DNA from 3 places in the Bacillus sp. es.036 genome. Region 2 is predicted to be linked to each of the others. Evidence: a T-box and tRNA genes for the amino acid it is inferred to sense, from the RefSeq annotation. Region 2 holds a T-box; the other regions hold tRNA genes.
The links. The T-box of region 2 lies ahead of tyrS (tyrosine--tRNA ligase). A T-box ahead of a tRNA ligase gene usually reads a tRNA of that ligase, here a tRNA-Tyr.

Region 1 (10,646 bases), on a different contig from region 2:
CAGGATCTACTTTCTTCATTCCTTCGGGCACCGGCACATCAAGTTCAATGGTTGTATCCTTCGTAATTTCTGATAAATCTAGCGGAATACCATCAAGAAATTCTAACTTTCCAAGTTCCTCTTCTGGACCAAATACAGATACCTCTTTTGGCTCAAGTTCAATCGACGAGATGCTGGTGCCTTCAGGAAGCTTGCCTGTTTGATCAAGCTTAATTGGCACCTTCTTAAAAGGGGCTGTAACTGGTACCTTTACATCCACTACGGCAGGGTCAATCGATAGTCCCTGTATTTCTTCCATATTCGCATCGTACACATTTAGTGTAATTCTTTCGTTTACTTCTTCTTTTGCGTCGCTAACATTCACGTATCCTCTAACGAAGGCAACTTGTTCAAGCTTGGAACTAGCACCTGTCACGGTAACGGTTTTTGGAGAAACAATTGGTTCTTCTGTTGAATAGCCTTCAGGTAGCTCTTCTGCTTTCAATAAATTGATTCCAGCTTGGAACGTGTTTGATTTTTTCTCTTCGATCGTGACAGACACCCGAACAGGATCAATCGTCACATCCACGTTTTCTGGGAAATCTCTATGCTTTACTGTCACAAGATGCTGACCAGGAGTGAGATTTCGTAAATCCACATAAATTTCTTTGTTTGTTAGCTTTGATAGCATTAAGCCATCTGTCCGACCTTCAACCAGAACATCTACAGTTTCAGGTAAATCAGATACGACCACGTTCTCCTCATCATAAAGTACTTCGAGCTCCATATTTGGAATACGTTCTGATTCAGACTGTGGCTGAAGAACGTCGTTCGTGTTTGACGTTGAGGCATCAGGCATGGCAACAATCGTATAAAGCATAAGAGCGAGAAGAAAAGAGATGATTTTGACAAACCAGTTACTCGTCAATAATTTATCCATTACTTTTTCCCCCTCCAATTACTGAAACGGTTGGAAGACTCGGTTTTTGATACGGACGGGTTTAATTCTGCATTCAGCAGATCACGCAAAGCCTCTTCTGATAAATTTCGATGTAGCTCTCCATTCTTTGTCAGGGAGATACTACCCGTTTCTTCAGAAACAACAAGTGTTAAGCTATCTGTAACTTCACTTATACCTAGTGCTGCCCTATGCCTAGTTCCAAGCTCCTTAGAAATAAAAGGGCTTTCTGATAAGGGCAAATAGCAGGCGGCAGCTAGAATTTCATCTTTTTTCAAAATCACTGCACCATCATGAAGAGGGGTATTAGGAATAAAAATGTTAATTAAAAGCTCCGAAGTCAGTTTAGCATTCATAGGAATTCCTGTCTCTACATAATCGTTCAGTCCAGTTTCACGCTCAATTGAGAGCAAAGCACCGATTCTTCGCTTCGCCATGTAGGATGAGGACTTAATGATCGCTTCAACCATTTTATTTGTTTCTTCCTCTTCTACTGCCGAACGAGCAAACAGCCGACCACGTCCTAATTGTTCAAGTGCCCTTCGAAGCTCTGGTTGGAAAATAATAATAATGGCAAGAAGTCCATAGAGCACGACTCGCTCCAAAATCCAATGCAAAGTATTTAGTTCGAAAAAGCTACTTAAAAACCAGGCTGCAATAATGACGGTTATTCCCTTTAGAAGCTGAACGGCCTTCGTGCCGCGAATAAGCATAATAATTTTATATATCACATACGTAACGAGTAAAATATCAATAATCTCAGTTATGTAATCAAGTACATTTACATTTCCGACAGGCAGCACGGCTCTTCCTCCAAACATATTGTATTTAGCCTGAAGTTCACTTCAAATGCATCGCTAAAATACATTTGTAACTTTTTAATTATATCATATTTTTGACAACTTCAAAAAAGCAACTACCTACTCACTAAATCGCTCTCCTCGTTCAATAAGGATGCCATATACGTTTGAAAGAATTACCTCCATAAAAAAAGTAAATCGCCTATTAGACGATTTACTTTTTTTCTTCTTCACTAGAAAAAAGATTACCCACATCTTGTAAAAGGTTTTTAATTTGATACCAAGTCCAGTCTAGAATATGGTCTACTTCTTCAATCTCACCGGTTACCTGTCCTGCAGAGGCCATGTACTGTTCTCCGTTAATGACAAGCACATCCCCTTTAACTTGACCTTCTATTTCAAGGTTGCGATTTTTTACTGTTAAATCGCCCTCAACCACTTCACCTTCAGGCACAATAACTGTATTTGTATCCTGCTCAAATCTTAAATTCCCAGAAAGAGCAGACAATTGATCCTCACTCGTCCACGATGAATAAACGGATCCTGCCATCAAAACAAGGAATAGGACAGCAGCAGTTACAAATGGATGTGATTTCATCCAGCGTTTCATCCAAACAGTACGCTTTTCCTGAGGTAGCTGCTCCATTACCTTTGATGTAAAACCATCGGGCGCCTTCATAGAAGGCGAGCTGAGGAGAAACGATTCCGTTTTTTTCAATTCTTCATAATGCTCTTTGCAATCATCACATGTTTGCAAGTGATCAAATAGCTCGCGACGCTGTTCATTCGTAGCTTCTTCATCAAGTACTTCATGCATGAGCACAATTATTTCTGCAGGGCATTTCATAGCTTCTCCCCCTTTCTCACTGCTCCCGAAGTTTCTTCCTAAGTGTTTCTCTCCCACGATGAATACGGGTTTTGACTGTACCTACTGGCAAATCGAGAATTTCACTAATCTCCTTGAGCGATAGTTCTTGGATATACTTTAACGTTATAGCACTTCGATATTTAGCTGGCAAGCTTAAAATTGCCTGATGGATCCCTTCTTGCGCCTCCAAAGACACCACTTCTTCTTCAGGTAATGGCTCATCTGTCGAAATTTGAGAATACATCGTTAACCCTTCTGTACCTGATACTTCAGCATCAAGGTAATAATCCGGTTTCTTTTTACGCATTCGATCAATCGATAAGTTTGTGGCGATCCGGTATAACCAGGTAGAAAATTTCCGGTCGATCTGATAGCGATCGATATTCGTATATGCACGAATAAACGCCTCCTGAGCCACATCCTCAGCCTCCTGCCTGTTTCCTAGCATTCGATAGGTGAGAGCAAAGACTCGATCTTTATAGAGCTCTACCAGCTCCCCAAATGCATTATGATCCCCTTTTCTTACTTTTAGTACGATTCGCTTTACTATCGCGTCCATATTTTCTCAACCCCCGCTGATTCCTGCGGCTATTATAGTTACGTATCAGGAAAAACAAAGTTTCATTATTTCAAAAAAAAATCATATTATCCTTTCTTATTCTATCACGTTTGAATTGGTCTTTATAACGGAAATACATAATTTTCTAGCAAAAACGGTTTATCTTTTATGCAATTTGGGTAATAAGGGTATAAATTATTGAAAGGGTGGTTCGACTCATGGAAAGGGTGAATCGAAAGATAAGCTTTCAAATCGGATCGGAAAAAGACCTTTTATTAAAAGAAATTGAAGCTTCACGTAATAAAATGAATTTGTTAGCACGAAACAAGCCACTTAGCTCTAATGAAATTATAGAAATTAGCACTTATCTTGATTATCTTTTAAACGAATACGATCAGCGTCGAAATAAAAAAACCGCTGCTTTCTAATGAAGAAAGCAGCGGTTTTCTATGTTATTTTAATTTTTCTCCGAATAAAGACCCCATTAATGCAACAGCCACTGTAGCCGTTTTATTTTTTTCATCCAAAATAGGGTTCACTTCAACAAATTCTGCTGATGTTAGAATATTGGCTTCTGCAAGCATTTCCATCGCAAGGTGGCTCTCACGATAGCTGATTCCTCCAAGCACTGGCGTTCCTACTCCAGGTGCATCGTGTGGATCAAGTCCATCGAGATCAAGACTTAAATGCACACCATCTGCATCCTTCGATACATACTCAATCGCTTCTTCCATTACTTTTGTCATACCCATTCGATCAATTTCATGCATTGTATAAACTTTAATGCCCTTTTCTTTAATAAGTTCTCGCTCTCCTTCATCAAGTGAACGAGCGCCGATAATCACAATATTCTCAGGCTTAATCTTAGGAGAGTATCCTGAAATTCCAGTTAAAGAATCATCGCCAATTCCTAGACTTACAGCAAGTGGCATACCGTGTATATTTCCAGATGGTGACGTTTCTGAGTTGTTTAAATCTCCATGGGCGTCATACCAGATAACCCCTAAATTATCGTAATTACGCGCAACTCCCGCAAGAGTTCCGATTGCAATACTATGATCTCCTCCAAACACTAACGGAAAACGCTTTCGATTTACGACATCATTAACAACGTTAGAAAGCTTCTCACTAGCATCAGCCACTTCTTTTAAGTTCTTCAGCTGATGATCTTGATCCTCAGGTCGCTTTTCTGGTCTACCAATTTCAATATCTCCAAGATCTTCAATATCATAATTCAATTTTGTTAACCGTTCGACTATTCCTGCATATCGAATGGCACTTGGTCCCATATCGACACCGCGTCTCATTTGCCCAAGATCCATTGGTACACCGATAATTGAAAGTTCATGATTCATTATGTAGTCCTCCTCGTATCCTAGTCTAGCTCTATTTTACCCAGATCTCGACAAATGACTCAACCTGACATAAAATACGAATAAATATTCATACAATTACGTAAATTGGACCTTTTTACGGATAAATATAAGTGGAAGAATAAATAACTGTAAGGAGATCATGTAAAAGTTAAACTTGAAGGTAACAGGAAAACTTGGAATAGAACGAAATGGAGGATGTGAAGCATTTTAAACATAAAAAAAACCCTAAACATGGTTTAAGGAAATTGGTGGAGCCTAGCGGGATCGAACCGCTGACCTCCTGCGTGCAAGGCAGGCGCTCTCCCAGCTGAGCTAAGGCCCCATTTGGAGCGGGTGATGGGGATCGAACCCACGACATCAGCTTGGAAGGCTGAGGTTTTACCACTAAACTACACCCGCATATAAAGTTTGGAGCGGAAGACGGGATTCGAACCCGCGACCCCCACCTTGGCAAGGTGATGTTCTACCACTGAACTACTTCCGCATATGGTGAGCCATGAAGGACTCGAACCTTCGACCCTCTGATTAAAAGTCAGATGCTCTACCAACTGAGCTAATGGCTCTTACTGGTGGAGGGGGACGGATTCGAACCGCCGAACCCTGAGGGAGCGGATTTACAGTCCGCCGCGTTTAGCCACTTCGCTACCCCTCCACAAGTGAGAAAAAAATGGTGCCGGCCAGAGGACTTGAACCCCCAACCTACTGATTACAAGTCAGTTGCTCTACCAATTGAGCTAGGCCGGCGAAGAATTTTGAGAAAATCAATCTAACTTACAAATAAAAAACAGTGCACTCGATTGAGTACTCCTGAAAGTAAGTTAATTATTATTAGAAAAATGGTGGAGGATGACGGGCTCGAACCGCCGACCCTCTGCTTGTAAGGCAGATGCTCTCCCAGCTGAGCTAATCCTCCACAGAGCAAAAATTAATATTGGTGACCCGTACGGGATTCGAACCCGTGTTACCGCCGTGAAAGGGCGGTGTCTTAACCGCTTGACCAACGGGCCATGTCCTGGAGCTTCCAACCGGATTCGAACCGATGACCCCTTCCTTACCATGGAAGTGCTCTACCTGCTGAGCTATGGAAGCATAATGGCTCCACAGGTAGGATTCGAACCTACGACCGATCGGTTAACAGCCGATTGCTCTACCACTGAGCTACTGTGGAATATTGGTCAGCCTGGCAAAGTCCTACTCTTGCAGGGGGAGATCCCCCAACTACCATCGGCGCTGAAGAGCTTAACTTCCGTGTTCGGCATGGGAACGGGTGTGACCTCTTCGCCATCATTACCAGACTAATCAATGGTTGATCCACTAGAAAGTGTTTAACCAAGGACAAGATATATCTTACTATATTTCTTTGTAAAGATCAAGAAAAATATTATTCCCTGAAAACTAGATAGCACGCACAACGTATTCCAATAATATCAAGTTTAGTGAGACATGCTCACATCACTTTTGTTTTAGGTTAAGCCCTCGATCGATTAGTATTCGTCAGCTCCACGTGTTGCCACGCTTCCACCCCGAACCTATCTACCTCATCATCTCTAAGGGATCTTACCAGCTTAATGCTGTGGGAAATCTCATCTCGAGGGGGGCTTCATGCTTAGATGCTTTCAGCACTTATCCCTTCCACACGTAGCTACCCAGCTATGCTCCTGGCGGAACAACTGGTACACCAGCGGTGTGTCCATCCCGGTCCTCTCGTACTAAGGACAGCTCCTCTCAAATTTCCTGCGCCCGCGACGGATAGGGACCGAACTGTCTCACGACGTTCTGAACCCAGCTCGCGTACCGCTTTAATGGGCGAACAGCCCAACCCTTGGGACCTACTTCAGCCCCAGGATGCGATGAGCCGACATCGAGGTGCCAAACCTCCCCGTCGATGTGGACTCTTGGGGGAGATAAGCCTGTTATCCCCAGGGTAGCTTTTATCCGTTGAGCGATGGCCCTTCCATGCGGAACCACCGGATCACTAAGCCCGACTTTCGTCCCTGCTCGACTTGTAGGTCTCGCAGTCAAGCTCCCTTGTGCCTTTACACTCTGCGAATGATTTCCAACCATTCTGAGGGAACCTTTGGGCGCCTCCGTTACACTTTAGGAGGCGACCGCCCCAGTCAAACTGCCCACCTGACACTGTCTCCGCACCGGATCACGGTGCTGGGTTAGAATGTCAGTACAGCCAGGGTAGTATCCCACCGACGCCTCCATCGAACCTGGCGGTCCGACTTCTATGGCTCCTACCTATCCTGTACAAGCTGTACCAAAATCCAATATCAGGCTACAGTAAAGCTCCATGGGGTCTTTCCGTCCTGTCGCGGGTAACCTGCATCTTCACAGGTACTATAATTTCACCGGGTCTCTCGTTGAGACAGTATCCAAGTCGTTGCACCTTTCGTGCGGGTCGGAACTTACCCGACAAGGAATTTCGCTACCTTAGGACCGTTATAGTTACGGCCGCCGTTTACTGGGGCTTCGATTCAGAGCTTCTCCCGTAAGGGATAACCCCTCCTCTTAACCTTCCAGCACCGGGCAGGTGTCAGCCCCTATACTTCGCCTTACGGCTTTGCAGAGACCTGTGTTTTTGCTAAACAGTCGCTTGGATCTTTTCACTGCGGCTCCCCTGGGCTATTAACCCGAGGAAGCACCCCTTCTCCCGAAGTTACGGGGTCATTTTGCCGAGTTCCTTAACGAGAGTTCTCCCGATCGTCTTAGGATTCTCTCCTCGCCTACCTGTGTCGGTTTGCGGTACGGGCACCTCTTTCCTCACTAGAGGCTTTTCTTGGCAGCGTAGAATCAAGGACTTCGGTACTAAATTTCCCTCGCCATCACGACTCAGCCTTCACGGTGAACGGATTTACCTATTCACCAGCCTAATCGCTTGGACGCGCATTTCCAGCAGCGCGCTCTCCCTATCTTTCTGCGTCCCCCCGTCGTTCAAACGGAAAGGAGGTGGTACAGGAATATCAACCTGTTATCCATCGCCTACGCCTTTCGGCCTCGGCTTAGGTCCCGACTAACCCTGAGCGGACGAGCCTTCCTCAGGAAACCTTGGGCTTTCGACGGACAAGATTCTCACTTGTCTTTCGCTACTCATACCGGCATTCTCACTTCTAAGCGCTCCACCAGTCCTTTCGGTCTGACTTCACAGCCCTTAGAACGCTCTCCTACCATTGTCGTAAGACAATCCACAGCTTCGGTGATACGTTTAGCCCCGGTACATTTTCGGCGCAGCGTCACTCGACCAGTGAGCTATTACGCACTCTTTAAATGATGGCTGCTTCTAAGCCAACATCCTGGTTGTCTAAGCAACGCCACATCCTTTTCCACTTAACGTATACTTTGGGACCTTAGCTGGTGGTCTGGGCTGTTTCCCTCTCGACTACGGATCTTATCACTCGCAGTCTGACTCCCGCGGATAAATCGTTGGCATTCGGAGTTTGACTGGATTCGGTAATCCGGTAAGGACCCCTAGTCCAATCAGTGCTCTACCTCCAAGATTCTTGCCGCGAGGCTAGCCCTAAAGCTATTTCGGAGAGAACCAGCTATCTCCAGGTTCGATTGGCATTTCACCGCTACCCACACCTCATCCCCGCATTTTTCAACATGCGTGGGTTCGGGCCTCCATTCAGTGTTACCTGAACTTCACCCTGGACATGGGTAGATCACCTGGTTTCGGGTCTACGACCACGTACTATTTCGCCCTATTCAGACTCGCTTTCGCTGCGGCTCCGCCTTATCAGCTTAACCTTGCACGGGATCGTAACTCGCCGGTTCATTCTACAAAAGGCACGCTGTCACCCATTAACGGGCTCCAACTAGTTGTAGGCACACGGTTTCAGGTTCTCTTTCACTCCCCTTCCGGGGTGCTTTTCACCTTTCCCTCACGGTACTGGTTCACTATCGGTCACTAGAGAGTATTTAGCCTTGGGAGATGGTCCTCCCAGATTCCGACGGGGTTTCACGTGTCCCGCCGTACTCAGGATCCGTCTCGGAGGGCAGCGGATTTTGACTACAGGATTGTTACCTTCTGTGATGGACCTTTCCAGGTCGCTTCGTCTATCCGTGCCTTTGTAACTCCAAAGAGACGTCCTACAACCCCAGAGGGCAAGCCCTCTGGTTTGGGCTGATTCCGTTTCGCTCGCCGCTACTCAGGAAATCGCATTTGCTTTCTCTTCCTCCGGGTAATGAGATGTTTCAGTTCCCCGGGTCTGCCTTCCATTCCCTATGTATTCAGAAATGGATACCATCCTATTAAAGATGGTGGGTTCCCCCATTCGGAAATCTCCGGATCAAAGCGTACTTACAGCTCCCCGAAGCATATCGGTGTTCGTCCCGTCCTTCTTAGGCTTCTAGTGCCAAGGCATCCACCGTGCGCCCTTAGTAGCTTAACCTTCGATTTGTTAGGCATTACTGCCATAACGCATCAGTTATTACTAAGTTATTGCATAAAAAATAATTATTGGATGTCGTTGTTTATGCTATCTAGTTTTCAAGGAACAAGGCTACTACTTGAATCCACTTCTATGCTGCCTTGCACCGAGGAAGCCAACATCGTTAGCGTTACTCGAAGACGCAGGTGCACATCTGTTTCATCATATAAGCCACGTTTTGAAAGAAGTAATCATTCTTTCAAAACTAAACGAAACGCTCATGTAAGGTTGGTAACGTAAGTTACCTTCGTAATTCTCCATAGAAAGGAGGTGATCCAGCCGCACCTTCCGATACGGCTACCTTGTTACGACTTCACCCCAATCATTTGTCCCACCTTCGGCGGCTGGCTCCATAAAGGTTACCCCACCGACTTCGGGTGTTACAAACTCTCGTGGTGTGACGGGCGGTGTGTACAAGGCCCGGGAACGTATTCACCGCGGCATGCTGATCCGCGATTACTAGCAATTCCGGCTTCATGCAGGCGAGTTGCAGCCTGCAATCCGAACTGAGAACGGCTTTATGGGATTTGCTTCACCTCGCGGTGTTGCTGCCCTTTGTACCGTCCATTGTAGCACGTGTGTAGCCCAGGTCATAAGGGGCATGATGATTTGACGTCATCCCCACCTTCCTCCGGTTTGTCACCGGCAGTCACCTTAGAGTGCCCAACTAAATGCTGGCAACTAAGATCAAGGGTTGCGCTCGTTGCGGGACTTAACCCAACATCTCACGACACGAGCTGACGACAACCATGCACCACCTGTCACTCTGTCCCCCGAAGGGGAACGTCCTGTCTCCAGGATTGTCAGAGGATGTCAAGACCTGGTAAGGTTCTTCGCGTTGCTTCGAATTAAACCACATGCTCCACTGCTTGTGCGGGCCCCCGTCAATTCCTTTGAGTTTCAACCTTGCGGTCGTACTCCCCAGGCGGAGTGCTTAATGTGTTAACTTCAGCACTGAGGGTGGAACCCCCCAACACCTAGCACTCATCGTTTACGGCGTGGACTACCAGGGTATCTAATCCTGTTTGCTCCCCACGCTTTCGCGCCTCAGCGTCAGTTACAGACCAGAGAGCCGCCTTCGCCACTGGTGTTCCTCCACATATCTACGCATTTCACCGCTACACGTGGAATTCCACTCTCCTCTTCTGCACTCAAGTCCTCCAGTTTCCAATGACCCTCCACGGTTGAGCCGTGGGCTTTCACATCAGACTTAAAAGACCGCCTGCGCGCGCTTTACGCCCAATAATTCCGGACAACGCTTGCCACCTACGTATTACCGCGGCTGCTGGCACGTAGTTAGCCGTGGCTTTCTGGTTAGGTACCGTCAAGGTACCGCCCTATTCGAACGGTACTTGTTCTTCCCTAACAACAGAGCTTTACGACCCGAAGGCCTTCGTCACTCACGCGGCGTTGCTCCGTCAGACTTTCGTCCATTGCGGAAGATTCCCTACTGCTGCCTCCCGTAGGAGTCTGGGCCGTGTCTCAGTCCCAGTGTGGCCGATCACCCTCTCAGGTCGGCTACGCATCGTCGCCTTGGTAAGCCATTACCTTACCAACTAGCTAATGCGCCGCGGGCCCATCCTGCAGTGTTAGCTCAGAAAGCCAACTTTCAACATTGCACCATGCGGTGCGATGTATTACCCGGTATTAGCTCCGGTTTCCCGGAGTTATCC
Region 2 (10,646 bases):
TAATGAATTTAGAGTTAGTTTATCTTTATAAGTGGGATTCATTGGGAATAAAAGTGCGTAAGAGTGTTATCCTAAGTAATAATGAAGGGTAATTGTATCCTGTTATGATTTTGTGTGTTAAATTTATGCTTATATGAAGCAAAAAAGCGTTAAATATGCTATCTTTAATACAGTATCTACTTGTGAAATATTCTACATACGAAATGTAGACAATTTTGCATGGAGCATAACAACGGATGAGTGTTAGTCGATATAAGGATTTGGTTTGCAGTCAAACGGATAGTATCGTATCATTAAGTAAATTAAAGTCCGTAAGAGCATGAAGGAGGATCATCGTGAATACAACGATTTATGACGTAGCGAAAGAAGCAGGAGTATCGATGGCAACTGTATCGAGGGTTGTTAATGGCAATCCTAACGTAAAGCCTGCCACCAGAAAAAAAGTATTAGAAGCAATTGAAAGACTAGGATATCGACCAAATGCGGTCGCAAGGGGACTTGCTAGTAAGAAAACGACTACTGTAGGCGTTATTATCCCTGATATTTCTAGTATTTTCTTTGCAGAGCTTGCTCGTGGTATTGAAGACATTGCGACAATGTATAAATACAACATTATTTTGAGCAATTCAGATCAAAATAAAGAAAAAGAAATTCACTTGCTTAATACGATGCTTGGTAAACAGGTGGATGGGATTGTTTTCATGGGCGGTAAAATTACCGAAGAGCATGTAGAAGAATTTAAGCGCTCTCCCGTACCAATTGTGCTAGCTGCAACGCTTGAAAAGAGTCAAGAAATCCCTTCCGTTAATATTAATTATCAGAAGGCGGCTTATGAGCTTGTCGCTAGCTTTATTGAAAAAGGGCATAAAAATATTGGTCTTGTTAGTGGACCTTTGGAAGATCCAATTAATGGCGAAGAGAAGTTTCTTGGGTACCGCACAGCTCTTGAAGATGCAGGAATGGCGGTTGATGAAAACTGTGTAGCCATTGGTGACTATACGTACGATTCTGGTATTGAAGCGATGGAAGGATTCTTAGAGCTAGACGAGAAACCTACTGCCATTTTTGCAGGTACAGATGAAATGGCTCTCGGCGTTATTCATGCAGCGCAAGATAATGGATATAACGTTCCGGAAGATTTTGAAGTAGTTGGATTTGATAACACTAGGCTTGCTACCATGGTTCGTCCTACCCTTTCTACAGTAGTTCAACCAATGTACGATATCGGTGCTGTTGCGATGCGTCTACTAACGAAATTAATGAATAAAGAAACAGTAGAAGAGCAAACTGTTGTATTGCCACACCGTTTGCAACATCGCAATTCTACAATTCATAACGAAGAATAAAAAACGAGCCTGTGGCTCGTTTTTTCTATTGATTCGTAATTTGATAAAGCGCTCGCTCACAAGTGAGTTTATTCTTCTCTGTAATCTCTTGTTTTCTTGGAATAGGCTCATATAAATTAGTCCCATCATCCCAATTTTCAGGGAGAGTAAGGGGAGAAAGGGGATTCCATCGATCTAACCACTGTTGTGGTAATCTTCCTGTTATTGATAGCCCTTTCATTTCAAGCCAAATCCTCGACCACGCTCTTGGTACTACCCGCCAAATATCATATCCCCCGCCACCAACAGCAATCCACTTACCATCACAATATTCGTGTGCAAGCTGATGAGCTAACTTTGGAATGAATTCATAGCTTTTCATCGAAACGGAAAGATGTGTTAATGGATCATAGTAATGGGCATCAGCTCCATTTTGAGTTAAAATCACATCTGGTTTGAAGAAGTCGATTACTTTACGAAAAGACGCTTCATACACTTCTTGGAATGATTCATCCTCAGTAAATGCATCAATTGGAACATTAAAGGAAAACCCATATCCTTTTCCCTGTCCTTTTTCATTAATGTTTCCTGTTCCAGGGAATAAATAGCGACCAGTTTCATGAATCGACAGGGTGCAAACTTCAGGATCGTCATAGAAAGCCCATTGAACGCCATCACCATGATGAGCATCCGTATCGACATAAAGCACTTTAGCACCGTATTTCTTCTTCATATATTCAATAGCAATGGAGCTATCATTATAAATACAAAATCCAGATGCTTTCCCTCTAAATCCGTGATGCAGGCCACCGCCTACATTGAGCGCATGATCAGATTTTCCGGTCATAACGGCATCAACAGCCGTTAGCGTACCACCAACAATGAGAGCACTCGCTTCATGCATATTTGAAAAGATGGGCGTATCTTCAGTACCAAGCCCATAGTTCGCTGCGATGGACGAAGCTAAACTTCCTTTCCCAGCTTTTTTCACTGCGTCGATATACGCTGGATCGTGGATTAGAGCAATTTCATCATCTGTTGCTATTCGAGGCGCAATTACATCTGAATCATTTAGAGCCTTCATTTCAGTAAGAAGGTCCTGAGTGAGTTTAACACGAATATGATTGAAAGGGTGATCATCACTAAATTTATAGTTTAGATAATCTGAGGAGTAAACAAAAACAGAATCGCAGGTCATTTTTGAACCCCCGGCATGCTCGGCCAAAGAACCTCATAACCTTCCTTTTTGATATCATTAATGACCGAAGTTGGATTCATTGTCTGAATGCGAAAAACGATATTTTTGTATTTTTCATCATGACTGCATGGATAAACAAGCACACTGATGATGTTAACATTACGTTTTTTAATGATTTGGGTGATATCGGCAAGTTGTCCAGAAACGTTAGCTACCTGAACTTCAATATGTGAACTCGGCTGATGTGCACCTGTCAATAGGATAAGCGTATGTAACATGTCTGTCTCAGTTACCATACCGATTACTTTTCGATTATCAACAATGGGAATGGAACTAATGCGCTGTTCGTAAAAAATTGTCGAGATCTCTTCAACGAAATCTAGTGGGTGAGCTGTAATCACATCTTTCTTCATAATAGAGGAAAGATGTGATTGTAACACTTCTTTGTTCGGACTTGAGTCAAGAATAGATGGACTAGCATCTTTAATATCTCGATCCGAAACAATACCAGTTAGCTCTCCTGCGCTATTTACGATCGGAAGGTGACGAATATTTTTTTCTCTCATTAGTTTAATTGCATCTGCAATAGTTTGATTCTCTTCAAGTGAAAAAACATTTCGATTCATAATTTCTTCTATGACCAACTTGACTCACTCCTTTGCAAACTTAATACATGAAGCGGTTATGAAATCGGAGACGATCAAAAGCTTGAATAGAGTCCTGGTTAATCCTCGTCCCAATTCGAGCCATTAAACAATTTGCTGGATGAGAGCTAATTTCAGGATCGTCCGTTGCATACCATTCCAATCCTCCAGCATTCATCATTTTCTCCATGACTTTACGGTAATCCCATACAGATAATCCAGTTCCTTTAAGATCCCAATGCCAATAATATTCGGTCGTAATCACAATGTAATCGTTCATAGCATCATCCATGAAGGATGTCTTAAGGAGGCTTTTGCCTACTTTAGCATTACGATATTTTGGGATAACCTCAATCGCTCCTAATTCAATTAAATCTTCCATTTTCCCTTCTGACCAGCGTTCAAGGGGATCGGGATAAAGAAATGTAACATAGCCTACGATTGTTTCTCGTTCTCTCGCTACAATAATTCGTCCTTCAGGAAGTCCAGCTATTTCAACTAGGGCTTTATGCTGTTGCTCAGGGGGACGAAATGCGACAAGATCCTTATGTAAATGATAGGATGCAAGGCGGTCGGGGGTGATTGGGCCTTCAATAATTAGTTTTCCATGTGGCGTATTCCACTCAACTGCATTATACGTTTTATGATGTTCCATCTAGTCACCACCTTTTAATAATGGTCTCAATTCTTATTATACATGAAACGAGATAAATGTAAGGGGTTTCAATGTTATTTTTTGAAGTTTTGTCATTTGTTAAAAAATTAGGAATTTATGTTATACTAACAGGGAAAGACATGAAGGAGAAGGAGGAGATTACTTATGGAATTGAAACCGCTTTCTGCTACATTGGGTAATCATAATTTACAGGATTATGAAGCTACATACGGGAATTTTGATTGGAAAGAAGTGGAGAAAACATTTACTTGGAGTGAAACAGGGAATGTCAATATGGCCTACGAAGCAATCGATAGGCACGCTGAGTCCGATCGTAAAAACAAAGTAGCTCTTTATTTTTCTGACCCAACACGCGATGAGAAGTATACGTATAGTGAAATGAAATCAATGAGTAACAAAGCTGGGAACGTTCTAAAAAAAGTGAATGTTGAAAAAGGGGACCGGGTCTTTATTTTCATGCCAAGATCTCCAGAGCTATACTTCATTCTTCTGGGAACGCTTAAACTTGGTGCGATTGCTGGACCGCTTTTTGAAGCTTTTATGGAAGGTGCGGTGAGAGATCGGCTTGAGGATAGTGAAGCAAAGGTACTCGTCACAACTCCTGAATTACTCGAACGCGTACCAGTTGATGAGCTTCCGAACCTTGAAAGCGTTGTGTTAGTGGGAGAAAACGTAAAAGAAGAAGGACCATATATCGATTTTTACAAGCATTTTAAGTCAGCAGACAAGAAGTTGAAAATAGAATGGGTTGACCGTGAAGATGGTATGATTCTTCATTATACATCAGGGTCGACAGGTAAGCCAAAAGGCGTTCTTCATGTTCATAATGCGATGGTACAACACTATCAAACAGCGAAATGGGTACTTGATCTAAAAGAAGATGATGTCTATTGGTGTACAGCCGATCCTGGCTGGGTAACCGGAACCTCTTATGGTATTTTTGCTCCATGGCTCGCTGGAACGTCGAACGTCATTCGTGGTGGCCGCTTTAGTCCAGAAGATTGGTACGGAACAATCGAAAAATATGAAGTAACTGTATGGTATAGTGCACCTACCGCATTCCGTATGCTTATGGGAGCGGGAGATGAGATTGTTAAGAAATTTGATCTTTCATCCCTACGCCATGTTTTAAGTGTCGGAGAACCGTTAAATCCAGAGGTTATTAAGTGGGGAAATCAAGTGCTTGATCTTCGCATTCATGACAACTGGTGGATGACCGAAACGGGCGCGCAGCTAATCAGCAATTACCCTTCTATGGAAATAAAACCAGGATCAATGGGTAAACCGATTCCAGGCGTGCACGCAGCGATCGTCGATGATCAAGGGAATGAACTACCAGCTAATCGAATGGGGAACCTAGCGATTAAGAAAGGCTGGCCATCGATGATGCGTGCGATCTGGAATCGTCCTGAGAAATATGAAAGTTATTTCTTAAAAGGAGACTGGTACGTATCTGGCGATTCAGCTTATAAAGATGAAGATGGCTACTTCTGGTTCCAGGGACGTGTGGATGATGTCATAATGACTTCTGGTGAACGGGTCGGTCCGTTTGAAGTTGAAAGTAAACTAGTTGAACACAAGGCTGTTGCTGAAGCAGGTGTTATTGGTAAACCAGATCCTGTTCGAGGGGAAATCATTAAAGCCTTTATTGCACTGAGAGATGGACATGAGCCATCTGATGAGCTAATGGAGGAGATTCGTAACTTTGTGAAAAAAGGTCTCGCTGCTCATGCGGCACCTCGAGAAATTGAATTTAGAGACAAGCTTCCGAAAACAAGAAGTGGTAAAATTATGCGTCGTGTGCTAAAGGCGTGGGAGCTTGATTTACCTACTGGAGATTTGTCAACGATGGAAGATTAAAGAATAAAAACAGCCTGTAGCAAAGTTTGCTACAGGCTGTTTTTTTATTCCGAATCATTGCTTGTATTAGTGGAACTATTAGCGTTATTTTCGCTGTTTGCGCCGTTTGAATTGCTATTGCTACTATTATTGGAGGTGTTGCTGTTCTCATTTTCTTCGGTACTATCATTATTTTCAGTATTAGCGCCATCTTCGTTTGAAGAGGAATCTTCTGGATTGCTTGATTCATCTTCTTCATCCTCTGTAGCTTCCTCATTCTCGGTGTTACTGTTTCCAGAAGTTTGATCATCGCCGTCGTCTGATTCAGGCTTTGGTTCAGGTTTCTTTTTAGGTTCCGGCTTTTCAGACCAATCTCCACTTGTTACTTTAGCGGAAGCTCCTGATTCGTTACCAGCAACATCAACCGCTGTAACGTAATAAGCATAAGCACCAGAAGGGATGTTGAATGAGCTACCATCAGAAGATTTTACACTTCCAAGCTTCGTAAAGGAACTGCTCCCGTTCGAAGCTCGGTAAATGCGGTATCCAACGATATCACTTTCACCTGAGGCACCCCAATTTAATGTTGATCCATTAATTGAAAGGCCACCAACTGCGCCTGGTTTTTTTCCATTTTCAGAAGCAGTAGTGCCTTCGGAAACAATATTCAGGTTCTTAAACTCAGATGGTAAAAGGGATGCAAGATCGACTCCAGAGAAATAATCTTCTTTAATCATCACTCCGCTGGACACGAACTCTTCTGGAGTGGAGCTAAGCGCTTGATACGTATTACCATTCATCACTACATAGCGTCCTTCAGTGAGGCTGTCATCCACTTCAGTCGGTACGTATTTGGCGTTAAATAGGTCAGTTTGGACAAGACCAGCTTTCTGACAAAGGTCAGATGCAAGCTTCCCTGAAATTCCACAGAAAGAACGTTTTACAATACCGGTTGGCATTTTGAAAGATTTCTCTGGGTCCATTATTTCTGGACTAGCGTCGTACGCTGCATTTGCAAAAAGGGCCCATAAGTTTTTATTCCGTTTCGAATAAAGATTTGAATTCATCGGTAGTTCGAGATCATATCCTGTCCAAACCCCCAGTGAGACGTTTGGATTTACGGCTACAAACCAGGCATCTTTATAGTTTTGTCCAGTACCAGTCTTACCTGCCCAATCAGAAGCAAATTTTAATTTGCTCGGAATATCTTGAGCCGTCCCTTGACTGATAACATCGCGCATCATGTCGATCGTAAGGTACGCTGTTTGAGGACTAAAAACTTCGACTGGTTCAGGTTTTTGTTCGAAAATCGTATTGCCATCTCTGTCGACTATTTTATCAATCATATAAGCGTCGACGAATTTCCCACCATTTGCGAAGGTTCCAAAGGCATTAGTGTTTTCTTCGACGCTGACGCCTCTATCGAGAGAACCAATTGAAGTCGCAGGGTTTGAGCGATCAGGCTCTGTTAACGTATTGAACCCCATTTTAACTAGAAAATTCGTGGCTTCATAATGATCCATCTTTGAATAAATTCTAGCAGCTGGAACGTTGTAAGATTGCTGCAGTGCTTTGCGAGCAGTTACAAGTCCATGGAAGTTTTTACCGTAATTATCAGGTAGCCATATATCATCGGAAGGGAGGTCTGGAATAATATATCCTGGTTGAACTTTCCCCATCTCCATAGCGGGTGCATAGTCTAGTATTGGCTTCATCGTAGAGCCATTAGAGCGATAAGCGTCTGTAGCATGATTTAACTGTTCTGTTTTGAAGTCGCTTCCGCCAATGAAAGATAATATTTTCCCTGATTTGTTTTCTATCAAAATACTTCCAACTTCCATTGGAAGCTCTTTATTCACTAGCTCACCAGTCTCAGGATCTTGAACTGAGACGGTTTTAGCAGCCTGAAAATAGTTTGGGTTCCCAAGCGCTTTATCTTTTGCTTCATTCATTTTATCGTACATATCTTTGTTGATTGTCGTATAGATTTTATAGCCATTTTTTCGCAATTCAATTTCAGCATTACTCATAAATTCAAGAAATACTTCGGAATCTTCTTTGATTTGTGCCCACTTAATTTCTTTTTGTTTGGCCACTTCTGTCGCTGATTTTCCATAAATATTGGCTTCATATGTTATTTGATTATATGAATCTAAACTCTTCGCAAGCTTCTCTCCATCATATCCTTCTTCATCAGCGATCTGCTTTGCAAGAACGCGTTTCGCGCGATCTTCAATCTCAAATGTAAGGTATGGGTATTTCTCAACTGGCGAAGGGGAAGATTTAGTTAGGTTTTTTTCAAGATCGTATTCAAGCGCCTTGTTGTACTCATCTTCGGTAATTGTTTCTTCTTGATACATGCGATAAAGAACAAATTCCATCCGGTCGATTCCAGCTGAAAGATCTTCCTTTTTCTCACCCGAGTTTGTAAAAGGGGTGTATGTATAAGGGTTTTTGGGAATACCTGCAATAAAAGCAGCTTGTGGCAAGTTTAAATCACTTGCATTGACTCCGAATATGCCTTGTGAGGCTGCTTGAACGCCTGCGATATTATTACCAGAAGCATTACGTCCGTAAGGAACAATGTTAAGGTATGCTTCTAGAATTTCATCTTTATTAAAGAAGTTTTCCAATCGAAGCGCGAGCAACATTTCTTTTGCTTTCCGTTCAAATGAAACTTCTCTCGTTAAAATCTGGTTTTTAACAAGCTGTTGCGTGAGTGTGCTCCCGCCACTGCGGTCTTCTGAATTTGTAACTTCTTGCAATACAGCTCGTCCGATTGCTTTAGGAACAATGCCGTCATGATCGTAAAAGTATTCATCTTCTGTGGAAATGACCGCCTTTTGTAGAAGAGGAGAAACGTCTTTTAACTCAACTTCTTTTCGCTCAATATCAGAACGGAAGTTTCCAAGAAATACGTCTCCAGCAAAGTAGACCTCACTGGTTTCTTCGTAGTTATAAACGTCACTCTTCATCTCATCGTAAGAGCGAATCGGTTCATCTTTTACAAGCGATGCAAAATATCCAGCACCAACGCCACCGGCGAAAAATGTGCCCATAAGACCAATTACTATAAAGATCAGAAAAAGATTCCAAATAACTTTATAGGCAATTCTAGAGCCGGATAATATGTTGTATTCTTGTAATCTATCAATGAACGCGTTCCACTTCTGCCTGATAGTAGAAAAAAGCTCTCGCATTCCTATACCCCCTCAAATTAATCCTATTTATTATAGCATATGTCGTCGAGATTTGTATAAACTGGTAGGGATTTCAGTAGGCTTAGAATTGACATGGTTTTCCGTTTGTGATATTAATTTAAATAGTGTTTTTTATGAACGACATGCTTTGATTGGACAAAGTAGCGTTTTTCTCCCTTTTTCAGAGAGCTGGTGGTCGGTGAGAACTAGCATAAAGGAAAATGTGAATTACCTCCATGAGCTTCTAATGGGAAAGACAACGTCTGTGTAGCATTAGACGGTTCAGACCGTTATTCTGACTGAGTGGAAGAAAGTATGCTTTCTTCAACAAGGGTGGTACCGCGATTAATCTCGTCCCTTTTTAGGGGCGGGTTTTTTTATGTTTGTAGAACTGTAAATTGCTTGAAATAGGGAATTACTATGATTTAGAGGAGACGATGATATGCACATTTTAGATGAATTAGAAGCAAGAGGCCTGTTAAATCAGGTGACCGATAGAGAAGGTCTTGAAAAAGAGTTGTCTAACAACCGAATCGCACTTTATTCAGGATTTGATCCAACAGCTGATAGTCTTCATATTGGACATTTGTTGCCAGTTCTTGCGCTTCGTAGATTTCAGCTTGCAGGGCATACGCCGATTGCGCTTGTTGGTGGGGCAACCGGACTTATTGGAGACCCAAGTGGCCGTTCGAATGAGCGTACGTTAAATTCCGAAGATATTGTAAAAGAATGGACCAATAAATTACAGGGTCAGCTAGCGCGCTTTTTAGATTTTGGTACAGAAGCGAATGCTGCAAAAGCTGTAAACAACTTTGACTGGATCGGCGAATTGAATGTGATTCCATTTCTTCGCGATGTAGGAAAGAACTTTGGTTTAAACTACATGCTTGCGAAAGATTCGGTTACATCACGTCTCGAAGCTGGAATTTCTTTTACCGAGTTTACGTACATGATTCTTCAATCGTATGACTTTCTTCAACTTTATCGTAAAGAAAATTGTCGCTTGCAAATTGGAGGTAGTGATCAGTGGGGAAATATCACGGCTGGTCTTGAATTAATTCGTAAAGAAGAAGGAAGCGAAGAATCGACGAAAGCATACGGTGCAACGTTTCCACTTGTTACGAAAAGTGACGGCTCCAAGTTTGGTAAGTCAGAAGGTGGCGCAATCTGGTTAGATGCTGATAAAACATCTCCTTATGAATTCTATCAGTTCTGGATTAATACAGATGATCGCGATGTGGTAAGGTTCCTAAATTACTTTACATTTTTAAGTATTGAAGAGATTAAAGAAATTGAGTCGAAGCATTTAGAAGCACCAGAAAAAAGAGAAGCACACCGTACACTTGCTGAAAACGTAACGAAGCTCGTACATGGAGAAGAAAAGCTTCAGCAGGCGATCAATATTTCGGAAGCTCTTTTTAGTGGAGATATTAAGCAATTAACAGCTGAAGAAATTCGTTTAGGGTTTAAAGATGTGCCATCCTATCACGTAGAAGATCATGAAAAAGGATTAATTGACTTACTTGTAGAAGCTGGAATTTCATCTTCCAAGCGTCAGGCAAGAGAAGATGTGAAGAATGGCGCCGTTTATATTAATGGTGAACGCTGTAAAGAAATAGACAAGGTGATTTCAGAAAGCGATCAAATTGAAAATAAATACGTTATTATTCGAAGAGGAAAAAAGAAATACTTCCTTCTCACATATTAATTGTTAATGAAGAGATGCTCGATAGGAGCATCTCTTTTTTCGTATAAACCAATTTT
Region 3 (10,646 bases), 670 kb from region 2:
TTCGCCACGCGCTTGGCTGCTTCTCTTTCTTTTGAAGTAAATGGCTTTGCCAAATGCGGTAGATCTTCTACTGTCGGGAGTAAAATAGGTCCATCTATCGTTAGGTCCTTAATGACGATCGCTTGAAGATTTACAATACCCGCAACATCAGCTGTATGACCTGCGATCTCTCCATTCCCCTGCATCGCATGCATGTCCCCGATATAAATACCTCCACCAGGTACTTTAACAGGACAAATCAATACCGCTCCTTCTCTAACACGATTAATGTCCATATGGCCGTCTGTCCGATCTTCCAATTCCTCTTTTGTAACACCATAATCATGAGGCGCATCAATTAGAAATTGACCGAAATCTCCGGCATTATGTGAATCAGGTAATGGGCGGGAAGGCGTTGTTCCGAGCTGCCCGAGAAAAGGACGTAGTCTTGCCATCGTTCCTACTAGATCACTTGGTCCAAACGTAACAATTGGATTTTGGACAGAGTTTTCAGGAGTAGCCATAAAGGATTTACCATTTTGAGCTATATGAGTGGCTGCAGCTTCATCTACCGTAACACCAACCGTTCGATCAGAATCAAATGCCATTGTATACCCATTCGTAAAAACAAAAGGTGTTACATCTTCTCCACAATTCGAACAGCGAATCGCCTCTGGTCCGGTACCTTCAATTTTCGTATCAGGATATAATTCTCCACAGCCAGGGCATTTCACCGCTACGAATGGATCGCCAACAAACCTTCCATCAACAGGTTGATCGTTTCCTGAAGAAGTTGCCATTGAAGTAACCTGAACCGATTTAATGCGTATTGCAATTGCGTCCCCAACTTCAGCACCTTCTACAAAAACAGGCTTCGTCACTTCATGCCCACCGCGTAAACATGGAGTGATCATTGGCCCCCAACATCCAGGTGCTGTATTTGCAACAATATGACCACCATCTTTCAATGGTCCGAGCATTTCTTTGGAAGGATCGAGTATTCCGTTCGTAAATTCATTAACAAACACCGTTTGCTTTGCTTCCATTGCCTCTCCCCTTTTCATCTGTATTCCTTTCTTCATTATAAGAGTAATGTCGATTCATGTAAAAAATTAATTGGCTAAAAACAAAAAAACTTTGAATTCGAAGGTTTATTACTTTCAAAAGTTAGTTATTTTGAAGTGATTGACGAATTCCAAAACGTTGCCTATACTAAATAAACGCAAACATAGAGACGGGTGATGAAATGGAATTTAAAATGCAGTATCTTTCCTTTTACTTAATCCAAGTAGAAGGAAGCGGAGAAAGTGAAGAACGACGCTACAAGCATTATCAAACACTTGATGCAGACAGCTATGAAGATAGCTCTCTCAAAGACTTTCTCAATGGTGAATTAACAAAAATCATGAAACGAAAAGTGGATCGTCATGCTAAATCTGAAGGTGCTCCAACCAAGATTGGCCGATTTATTGTCGAGCCTGGTCACGAGCTAACGTCCAATCCCAACTATAATTTATTCGACCGCACCCGCTATGCCGAATCTGCGGATGATTTTGAAACATCTACTGACCAAATTGTACAAATGTATCTTGATACAAGTGCGATAAGAGGCGGGGTTTTGATTGTTGCGACTGCTAAATTAACAAAACTCTTCGATGATCCTTTTCTCTTTATCTTAAAATGTGACTTCGAACCAAAAGTAGCAACGATAACCGACGAAGATACGCTAATCCAAAATGTTGAAATGGCGATTACGACAAAAAGCATGAAATCTGTCCAGTATCCCTACATGCCAGAAGAAGGCATGATCGACAGCGCTGAAATTAAAGTCCACCAGTCTTCTCACGCCCGCTACTTTGAAGACTTCTTAAAATGGGTCGAATACGAAAAGTCGATGCCTGAAATTGTGAAGACGCAAACGATGGGCATGGTCCAGGAGCATATCCAAGAAACGTACCAGGAAGAAAGTGAAGAACGAGAAGAGTTTGAGCAAGCAATGGAAGAATGGTCTCAGAGTCCTAAGCGAGAGCTACAGGAGCGCTTTACGACCGAACAAGTCGTCGAAGCTACTTCACAAATCGTTGAGCACTCCCCTGACGTTGAATGGAAGCTGAAGCTTGACCACGTATCCGTGAAAGCGATGCTGTCTGACTTTGGCGAATCAATTCATCTTGCGAAGGTGAACGGAAAGTATGTGCTTGCGATTGAAGCCGATTCGATTACGTTTGAGAAAGGCTTTTCTCCTGTTGAGTTTCACAAGCCTGATACGCTTCAGGAAGTGGTGGAGCGGATTTATAAGAAGAATGAGAATGAGTCATAATAAAAAAAATAAAAAGGCTACTCGTTTCAATCCTATATGAACTTTGATAACCTCACTACTATGTGGGGTTTTTTAAATAAAAGATCGTTTTAAGTTCGATTTTAATCGCTTCTGTAATAGGATGATTCATGTATAAATCAACATTTTGGTAATGAGTCCAACCCTTTTGTTTTATCCCCTCTTTATCCGGGTAAAAACCACTATCATTCAAGTAAGGTGGTATGACATTTATGAAACCCTTTGAACCAACGATAAAATATCAAGTAGGATTAGGTACAGCACCGCTCGGTAATATGTTTCGAGAAGTGCCAGAAGATGAAGCTCTGAGCACGATACAAGCAGCATGGGACCAGGGCATACGTTATTTTGATACTGCCCCTTTTTATGGAGCAGGACTAGCAGAGATGCGTCTTGGTAACGTGCTGTCAAAGTATAATCGTGATGACTACGTATTGAGTACGAAAGTTGGCCGTTATGTAACCGATGACACGGAAGACAAGGAAGGCTTGTTCCAATATGCTCGCAATAATAAAGTGATTACGGATTACACAGAAGATGCAACAAAGAGGTCTATTGAACAAAGCCTTGAACGATTGAAAACGGATCGCTTAGACTATGTTTTCGTTCACGACGTTTCCCCAGATTTTCATGGGGATGAGTGGATCGGAAAGTTCGAAGAGGCTCGCAAAGGAGCCTTTCGAGTGTTGACGCGTCTTCGTGAAGAAGGCGTTATCAAATCATGGGGGCTTGGTGTCAATACAACAGAGCCAATCGAGATCGCGATGGAGCTCGAAGAATTCCGACCTGATATATGCTTATCAGCGACACAATACACTTTGCTTCAGCATGACCGAGCTTTACAGCGTATGATGAAGACAGCTGAAGAAAATGATGTAGCGATTGTCGTTGGCGCACCGTATAACTCTGGTGTTTTACTAGGCGGTGATTACTACAATTATGAGAAAGCAGATGACGATATTATTACGAAAGTTAATCAGTTAAACGAAATAAGCAAAAAATATGATGTTCCTTTAAAAGCAGCTGCTCTACAATTCTCAACTTCTCACCCTGCTGTAAAATCTGTGATTCCAGGTTCAACGCGTCCAGATCGGATAAAAGAAGATATTGAAATGATCCAACGCGATATTCCGAAAGCTTTCTGGAATGAATTATTACAGAAGGGGTTTATCTCTCCTGATGCCCCTTTACCTACTACGATTAAATAAGTATCTTAACTAAACAAAAATGGACTTCTCTACTGGAAGTCCATTTTTGTGTATATACTTTACCCTAATAAAAAATTACTTCCTCATCCTCTTGCGTTTATGCCACTTGAAATATACTTTATTTTCAGGATGAATGCTAATTTTTTTGCGTTGATTTAATCCGTACATGTCATAGTCATCTTCTTGAATACTTGAAGAAATGTGTAATCGACCCTGGCCGTCAAAGGCAATCAACCCCTCATCATAGAGAGCGGCGTGGTTTTGACAAAGTAGCACCCCATTAAAAGGATCCAATCGCTCATCGTTTGAACAATCCTTCCACGGTTTAGCGTGGCTTGCTTTAAGTAATTCCGGAAGTTTAATGGCACAAAGAGCACACTGACCTTCCCATAAAGGAGCAACTTCATTGCGAAACTTTAACTTTCCCCATCTCATTTTCATTTTCGCTTCTGATTCTGTTTCCGTAATGATAGGTATTAGTGTATTACGTTCCGTTCTTCTAACTTCATCTACGGTTAACTCTAATTGTTCTTCATTTATACGATAAAAATTGGACTCACTAATTAGCTCAAGCAGCTTAATTGTTAGTGCTTCATGACAAGGGTATAAATACCCGGGATTTCCACTTGCATCAAGTTGAAATGGTGCGTATTTAAGAGGTAATAAAGGTGAAATTTCTTCAAATTTTTCTCTTACATTTAGCGGAACGTCCAACTCATGGTATTCTAGCGCCACTAAATATCCTTTATCGACTATCGTTTGATGCGATAAAGTTGACGTTTTCGCCTCCTCTTTACAGTCACTCTTAGCAAGGCTAACCGCTACAATCTCTCCTTTAACATAGTGGAAAATAGGATCTCCTTTTTTGACTTCTTTCAGCCTCTTCCACGAATGAGGCTCTTGGCCACCCCTATCTTCTTTCGGTGACCAGATCACCCCTGCTTCTTTTTCTTCAACATATGTATCTCCTTGCATGACAATAAAACTATTCATCTTTCTTCCTCCAACTGTTGTGCTTATTTCTCTAGTTGTTTATACGCTATCCAAGTTAAAGTATATGGGTGATCTGTGAATCATTCAAGTTATTGCGTATCTTAAATATATGTTTATGGTTCACTACTCCATAAAAAAAGACCGAGCAGGCTCGATCTTTTGCTAACGAACTATAAAAATGAGTCGCTCCTATTGCTGCATTGGTCGGACAACCACTTCATTCACATTCACATATTCAGGTTGAGTGACTGCATACACAACCGCACGAGCAATATCATCCGCTTGAAGAGCTTTCATTGAAGAGGCACGATCTTTAAACATGTTGAGGACCTCTTCATCCGTAATATGATGAGTTAGTTCAGTTTCAACGGCACCTGGAGAAATATTCGTGACACGTACACCAGTTTTTGATAACTCTTTTTCAAGTCCCATTGAAAGGGCTCTTACGGCATATTTTGTAGCACTATACACGGCACTTGAAGCAAATACTTCATGCCCTGCTACACTTGAGACATTAATAATATGACCACTCTCTTGTTTTAACATATCAGGAAGCGCTGCATGAATGCCGTATAGAACACCTTTAATATTCACGTCCACCATTTGACTCCATTGATCCACCTCATCATTTTTCATAAATGATAGTAGCATCACTCCAGCATTATTGACGACGATGTCAACCTTTCCAAATTCTTGTTTGGCTTGCTCAACGAGTTGCTCCATATCTTCTTTTTTCGTAACATCCGTTTTCACTACAATGGCTTTTCCATTTGATTGATTCGTGATGAAGCTCGCTAAGTCAGTCAGTTTTTCTTCACGACGAGCTGCAAGCACAAGACTTGCTCCTTCATTCGCTAGTTGTTTCGCTATCGCCTCACCAATACCACTGCTAGCTCCAGTTACTATTGCTACTTTCCCATCAAGTTTCATCGATTGATCGCCTCCGCTTAGTTAAAGTTATTCTTATTGACCATAGCACAACTTTCTAAAATGATTGAATGTTCTGCTCAATTAATATGTAAATGCTTCGTTACTGGTGTAAAATGAAGCACGATCTACCTCCATAAGAAGTTTCCTGCTTATACAAAAACGAAACTAACCAACAAAGCATCGACTTTGTTGGTTAGTTTCGTAAAAAAGGTGCATAAACCGTTAATTGATATACCGATATTCCATTAATCGATTAAGAATATGAACTTCTTGCAGGATTTCTTCTCCAATGTTTGTTTCACGAACTTTTTTTCTTTCTAATTCCTTATCTACTAATCGTTTTACTGACAATACATCTGCTCCGTGTAATAAAACTTCTTCTTTAGAATTAAATAATTTATGAGCAACAAGCTGCATGCCGTAAGAATTAAATAATAACGTGTACCCCGCAATACCTGTTGTTGATTGATAAGCTTTCGAGAAACCGCCATCAATGACAATCATCTTGCCATTTGCTTTGATTGGATTTTCTCCATCAATTTCTTTAACAGGCGTGTGTCCATTTATAATATGACCTTGATCTGGATTAAGGTCAAATTCTGCTAGAATCTGGCGACAGATCTCTTCTTCTTCACGCAAATGATAATAGGGATTTTTTCTTTCTTTATGGCTCTTCTTATCACTTATAAAATATCTCTCAAACGTCGTCATTTCTCTCTTACCGAACAGAGAAGAATACTCGCCTGTCCACAAATACCAAACCATATCTGTCGAAAGGTCAGCTGTTTCTTCAGGATGTGCGAAAGCATGGCGTAAATAATTCTCAAAAATATCAAGTAACTCGCGACCGGCATACGTTTTATTTTCGATGATCATTTTTTCCATATTCCCATTCTCATCGAGAGGAATACATCCATGAATTAATAGATTACCATTGTATCTTAGATAAAGACTGCCTTTTTTCATAAGGAAGTTCATATGTCTAGCAAGCTTTTCCGAGTGTTGTACTGAAAACAAAAGCTTGTTGATGACTTCCTCCTCCTCCTCTAATAGCTGGTCAGGTTGATCTGGATTAATGGTTGAAAAACAGGTGTTTTCTAACGGATACGTTTGCCCATGAATCGTAATGGTGTTTTCTTGATAATCAATCTTCTCTAATAAAAGTCTTTCAGACATATTAAAGTAAGATCTTCTTTTGATGATTGGACTCTCGAGTTTAAACTGTATCATCGTGATCGCCTGATGTATTTTCGTGATTTGACATTTTTCATGACTCGTTTGTTTCTCATCAGATTCTCTCTTTGGCGCAAAAGCGGGATTATCATCATAATATTTTTCGGCGAGATTCAGTAAGGGTCTCAGATTTATGCCATAAACATCTTCAATGATTTCCAAATTGTTGTATCTAGCACAAATACGAATAATATTAGCAAGACATACTTTAGATCCTGCAAACGCACCAATCCATAAGACATCGTGGTTTCCCCATTGAATATCTACCGAATGATAGTGAATAAGGGTATCCATAATTTTATCAGGTTCTGGTCCTCGATCGTAGATATCCCCCACAACGTGAAGATGATCCACAACTAGTCTTTGCGTCGTATAGGCAAGCCCGGTGATTAGCTTATCAGCTTGGTTCAGAGAGATAATTTGTTGAAGTATTTTATTATAATAAGGCTCTTTATTCGTAAGATCAGCCGTTTTATAGAGAAGCTCTTCAATGACATAAACAAACTGAGTAGGCAAAGCTTTACGTAATTTGGATCGTGTATATTTGGAAGAGGCATACGAGATGAGCTTTAGCATACGTTCAATCATCACCGTATACCATTCGTATAATTCGTTATCATTACTGAATGAATGTTTAATTAGGTTGATTTTTTCTTCTGGGTAGTAAACGAGCGTGGCAAATTCATTCAACTCATCTTCTGGTAATTCATCTTTAAACAAGTCAGAAATTTTCTCTTTCACTTTACCTGAACCATTTCGTAGCACATGTTGAAAGGCTTGGTACTCCCCATGTAAATCACTAACAAAATGCTCAGTTCCTTTTGGTAGATTTAGGATGGCTTTAAGGTTGATGATTTCAGTGACAACTTTTTCTTCACTATCATATTTTTGGGCAAGTAAATCCAAATGTTTTGTGTTCAAACTGATGTATCCCCTTTCAAATTACTGCAAGGTTTAAGATGAGAACGATTGCAACTAGCCTTACTAGGATTCATTTTTATAAATGTTTCTTTACATTGATAGTAACATATTTTTAAAATACTAGAATAGAGAATAAAGCAGCACTCTACTACCTCGTATGATACGAATGATTACTACACTGAAAGTTTCTCATTTAATGTAAAAGATACAAAAAAGCAGTTCCATTTAGAGTGCACGATTACAATGTGCCTCCTCCAATGAAACTACTTTTAACTTTACTTCTTTTTATTGAACTGTTTTTTCAGCTGCATCAACGGTATGTTTTAATAGCATCGCGATTGTAACTGGGCCCACACCGCCCGGAACAGGTGTAATATAGGACGCTTTCTTAGCTGCCGCTTCATATTCCACATCTCCAACGTTTCCTTTGTTATATCCAGCATCAAGCACAACAGCTCCATCTTTAACCCAGTCACCTTTAATAAATTCCGGCTTGCCCACTGCAGCAATTACGATATCTGCTTGCTGCACATGCGAAGCAAGGTTAGTGGTTCTAGAATGACAAGTTGTTACAGTTGCATTCTGATTTAATAAGAGCGCAGATACTGGTTTTCCTAAAATTGGGCTGCGGCCGATTACAACAGCGTGCTTTCCTTCAGCTTTAATATCATAGTCTTCCATGATTTTCATTATTGCTGCAGGAGTGCAAGATGGATAAGTTCCAAATCCAAGAGCTGTTTGGCCATAGCCAGCACTCGTTACACCATCAACATCTTTCTCGATCGCAATGGTTTCAAAAGCAAGACGTTCATCAATTTGAGATGGAACGGGGTGTTGAAGCAATATACCATGCACAGAAGCATCCTGGTTTAACTCTTCAATTGTCTGTACGAGCGTTTCAGTTGTTGTGTCTTCAGAGAGGTGAATTTTTTTAGAGGTAATTCCTACCCGCTCACACGCATTGCCTTTCATTCTTACATAGGTCTCAGAAGATGGATCATCTCCAACAAGTATCGTCACAAGGCTTGGCGTCACATCCTTTTCTTTAAGAGATGCGACTCTTGTCTTTAACTCTTCTTTTATGCGATTAGCAACTGCTTTACCGTCTAAAATTTTTGTTTCGTTTGTCATATGAACTCCTCCTGAAAATTGGTAAAGAATGAGCTGCCCCATTTCTTCGCCCAGACGACCGGCATTGTACGTCACAGCTCCCCTGTGGTTACTTCCACATTTGTCGCCAGTTACTGCAACGAATCTTTTCTACGGATATAGTAGCATAAAACAGAAAAAAACGAAAGAAAAACGGGACAATAAACTACTAAAAGTGAACAAATTAATTGAATTATAATTAATCGTTCGTATATAACCTCATCGCTCACCTCTAAGAAAAGATGAATTACTTTCGATTTTCCTTATCATTCAGTCCCAAATATTCTTTAAAATAGATGCTCTACTCGTTTGTTGGAAATGACCTCCATGCGCACTTACTCATGTGTATAAGAACAAAAAAACCCTTGAATAGAAATTCTATTCAAGGGTTATTGGTATGCGCCTTAGAGGATTCGAACCTCTGACCCACAGCTTAGAAGGCTGTTGCTCTATCCTACTGAGCTAAAGGCGCATGATATTGAGAAGTGACTCATCTAATCATTAGTATATCATGATTTAAATTATGATGGGAAGTTCGTTCTGACATTCTTCTCGAAAATATGTAATGGAGCGGGTGATGGGGATCGAACCCACGACATCAGCTTGGAAGGCTGAGGTTTTACCACTAAACTACACCCGCAAATGGCTGGGCTAGCTGGATTCGAACCAACGCATGACGGAATCAAAATCCGTTGCCTTACCGCTTGGCTATAGCCCAATCATGGTGGAGGGGGACGGATTCGAACCGCCGAACCCTGAGGGAGCGGATTTACAGTCCGCCGCGTTTAGCCACTTCGCTACCCCTCCATGATGAAATTGAAATATGGTAGCGGCGGAGGGGATCGAACCCCCGACCTCACGGGTATGAACCGTACGCTCTAGCCAGCTGAGCTACACCGCCACTTAAATTATGTATGGTGCGCCCGAGAGAAGTCGAATCCCTAACCTTCTGATCCGTAGTCAGACGCTCTATCCAATTGAGCTACGGGCGCAAAAAATATATGGTGCGGGTGAAGGGACTTGAACCCCCACGTCGTAAGACACTAGATCCTAAGTCTAGCGCGTCTGCCAATTCCGCCACACCCGCATGTGCTGTGCATCAGCGACGTTTAATAATATACCATTAGATCATTTAAAAAGTCAATCGTTATCCTAAAAAAACATAGAAAGTTTTTTACACAAAGAGTGAAAGCGTTGACAGGTCCTTATCCCTTTCATACGATTAGTGGTAGAAAAGGAGCTGTTTCTTATGAGTTTATCACAGTCCATTGAAAATGCTAAAAAATTCGACGAGAAAGATCCACTTGCGAAGTTCCGACGTGAATTTTATTTGAATCCGAACAGGCTATATATGGATGGAAATTCACTTGGTCTTCTTTCAAAAAAAGCTGAATCCTCTCTTCTTCAATCACTAGAAGACTGGAAACACCATGGAATAGACGGCTGGACTGATGGTCAACAACCCTGGTTTTATATGCCTGAAAACCTTGGTGGAATGACTTCTAACTTAATTGGCGCCCATTCTTCTGAAACCATGACAACCGGATCTATAACAACGAACCTTCATCAGATGCTTGCTACATTTTTTAAACCTTCTGGTAAAAAGACGAAAATTCTTGCTGATTCTCTAACATTTCCATCGGATATTTATGCGATTCAAAGTCAATTACAACTTCACGGGTTATCACCAGATACACACCTTATTCAAGTTACAAGTCAAGATGGTAGAACGCTATTGGAAGATGACATTATTGAGGCGATTGATGAGACAGTTGCCCTCATTCTTCTCCCTTCTGTTCTGTATCGAAGTGGTCAATTACTCGATATTGAGAAGTTAACGAAAGCGGCTCATGATAAAGGAGCGATCATCGGATTTGATTTGGCTCACTCAATAG

Region 1: it has a tRNA-Tyr gene. The T-box ahead of tyrS (tyrosine--tRNA ligase) is inferred to sense a tRNA for this amino acid. The anticodon was not compared.
Region 3: it has a tRNA-Tyr gene. The T-box ahead of tyrS (tyrosine--tRNA ligase) is inferred to sense a tRNA for this amino acid. The anticodon was not compared.

What each region holds. Positions count from the first base shown of each region.
Region 1 covers NZ_PDIZ01000003.1:56,448-67,093, reverse strand. Annotated here, with positions in the region: gene ATG70_RS19070 (CdaR family protein) at 1-919, opposite strand, end outside; gene cdaA (diadenylate cyclase CdaA) at 919-1,737, opposite strand; gene ATG70_RS19060 (anti-sigma factor family protein) at 1,952-2,584, opposite strand; gene sigW (RNA polymerase sigma factor SigW) at 2,601-3,164, opposite strand; gene ATG70_RS19050 (aspartyl-phosphate phosphatase Spo0E family protein) at 3,383-3,592, shown strand; gene rocF (arginase) at 3,617-4,519, opposite strand; tRNA gene ATG70_RS19040 (tRNA-Ala) at 4,787-4,862, opposite strand; tRNA gene ATG70_RS19035 (tRNA-Gly) at 4,866-4,939, opposite strand; tRNA gene ATG70_RS19030 (tRNA-Gly) at 4,950-5,024, opposite strand; tRNA gene ATG70_RS19025 (tRNA-Lys) at 5,028-5,103, opposite strand; tRNA gene ATG70_RS19020 (tRNA-Tyr) at 5,108-5,192, opposite strand; tRNA gene ATG70_RS19015 (tRNA-Thr) at 5,209-5,284, opposite strand; tRNA gene ATG70_RS19010 (tRNA-Val) at 5,378-5,453, opposite strand; tRNA gene ATG70_RS19005 (tRNA-Glu) at 5,473-5,547, opposite strand; tRNA gene ATG70_RS19000 (tRNA-Thr) at 5,554-5,629, opposite strand; tRNA gene ATG70_RS18995 (tRNA-Asn) at 5,634-5,708, opposite strand; rRNA gene rrf (5S ribosomal RNA) at 5,719-5,835, opposite strand; rRNA gene ATG70_RS18985 (23S ribosomal RNA) at 6,005-8,934, opposite strand; rRNA gene ATG70_RS18980 (16S ribosomal RNA) at 9,237-10,646, opposite strand, start outside.
Region 2 covers NZ_PDIZ01000001.1:2,366,442-2,377,087, reverse strand. Annotated here, with positions in the region: gene ccpA (catabolite control protein A) at 336-1,346, shown strand; gene ATG70_RS12165 (acetoin utilization protein AcuC) at 1,372-2,523, opposite strand; gene ATG70_RS12160 (acetoin utilization AcuB family protein) at 2,520-3,167, opposite strand; gene ATG70_RS12155 (GNAT family N-acetyltransferase) at 3,190-3,822, opposite strand; gene acsA (acetate--CoA ligase) at 3,988-5,703, shown strand; gene ATG70_RS12145 (transglycosylase domain-containing protein) at 5,748-8,882, opposite strand; T-box leader at 9,022-9,244, shown strand; gene tyrS (tyrosine--tRNA ligase) at 9,325-10,590, shown strand.
Region 3 covers NZ_PDIZ01000001.1:1,694,022-1,704,667, forward strand. Annotated here, with positions in the region: gene ATG70_RS08605 (acetamidase/formamidase family protein) at 1-1,025, opposite strand, end outside; gene ATG70_RS08610 (DUF3900 domain-containing protein) at 1,226-2,299, shown strand; gene ATG70_RS08615 (aldo/keto reductase) at 2,530-3,525, shown strand; gene ATG70_RS08620 (HNH endonuclease) at 3,601-4,518, opposite strand; gene ATG70_RS08625 (SDR family oxidoreductase) at 4,708-5,448, opposite strand; gene ATG70_RS08630 (fructose-1,6-bisphosphatase) at 5,671-7,602, opposite strand; gene ATG70_RS08635 (bifunctional 5,10-methylenetetrahydrofolate dehydrogenase/5,10-methenyltetrahydrofolate cyclohydrolase) at 7,888-8,733, opposite strand; ZMP/ZTP riboswitch at 8,775-8,857, opposite strand; tRNA gene ATG70_RS08640 (tRNA-Arg) at 9,150-9,223, opposite strand; tRNA gene ATG70_RS08645 (tRNA-Gly) at 9,318-9,391, opposite strand; tRNA gene ATG70_RS08650 (tRNA-Gln) at 9,395-9,469, opposite strand; tRNA gene ATG70_RS08655 (tRNA-Tyr) at 9,474-9,558, opposite strand; tRNA gene ATG70_RS08660 (tRNA-Met) at 9,576-9,652, opposite strand; tRNA gene ATG70_RS08665 (tRNA-Arg) at 9,667-9,743, opposite strand; tRNA gene ATG70_RS08670 (tRNA-Leu) at 9,754-9,838, opposite strand; gene kynU (kynureninase) at 9,992-10,646, shown strand, end outside.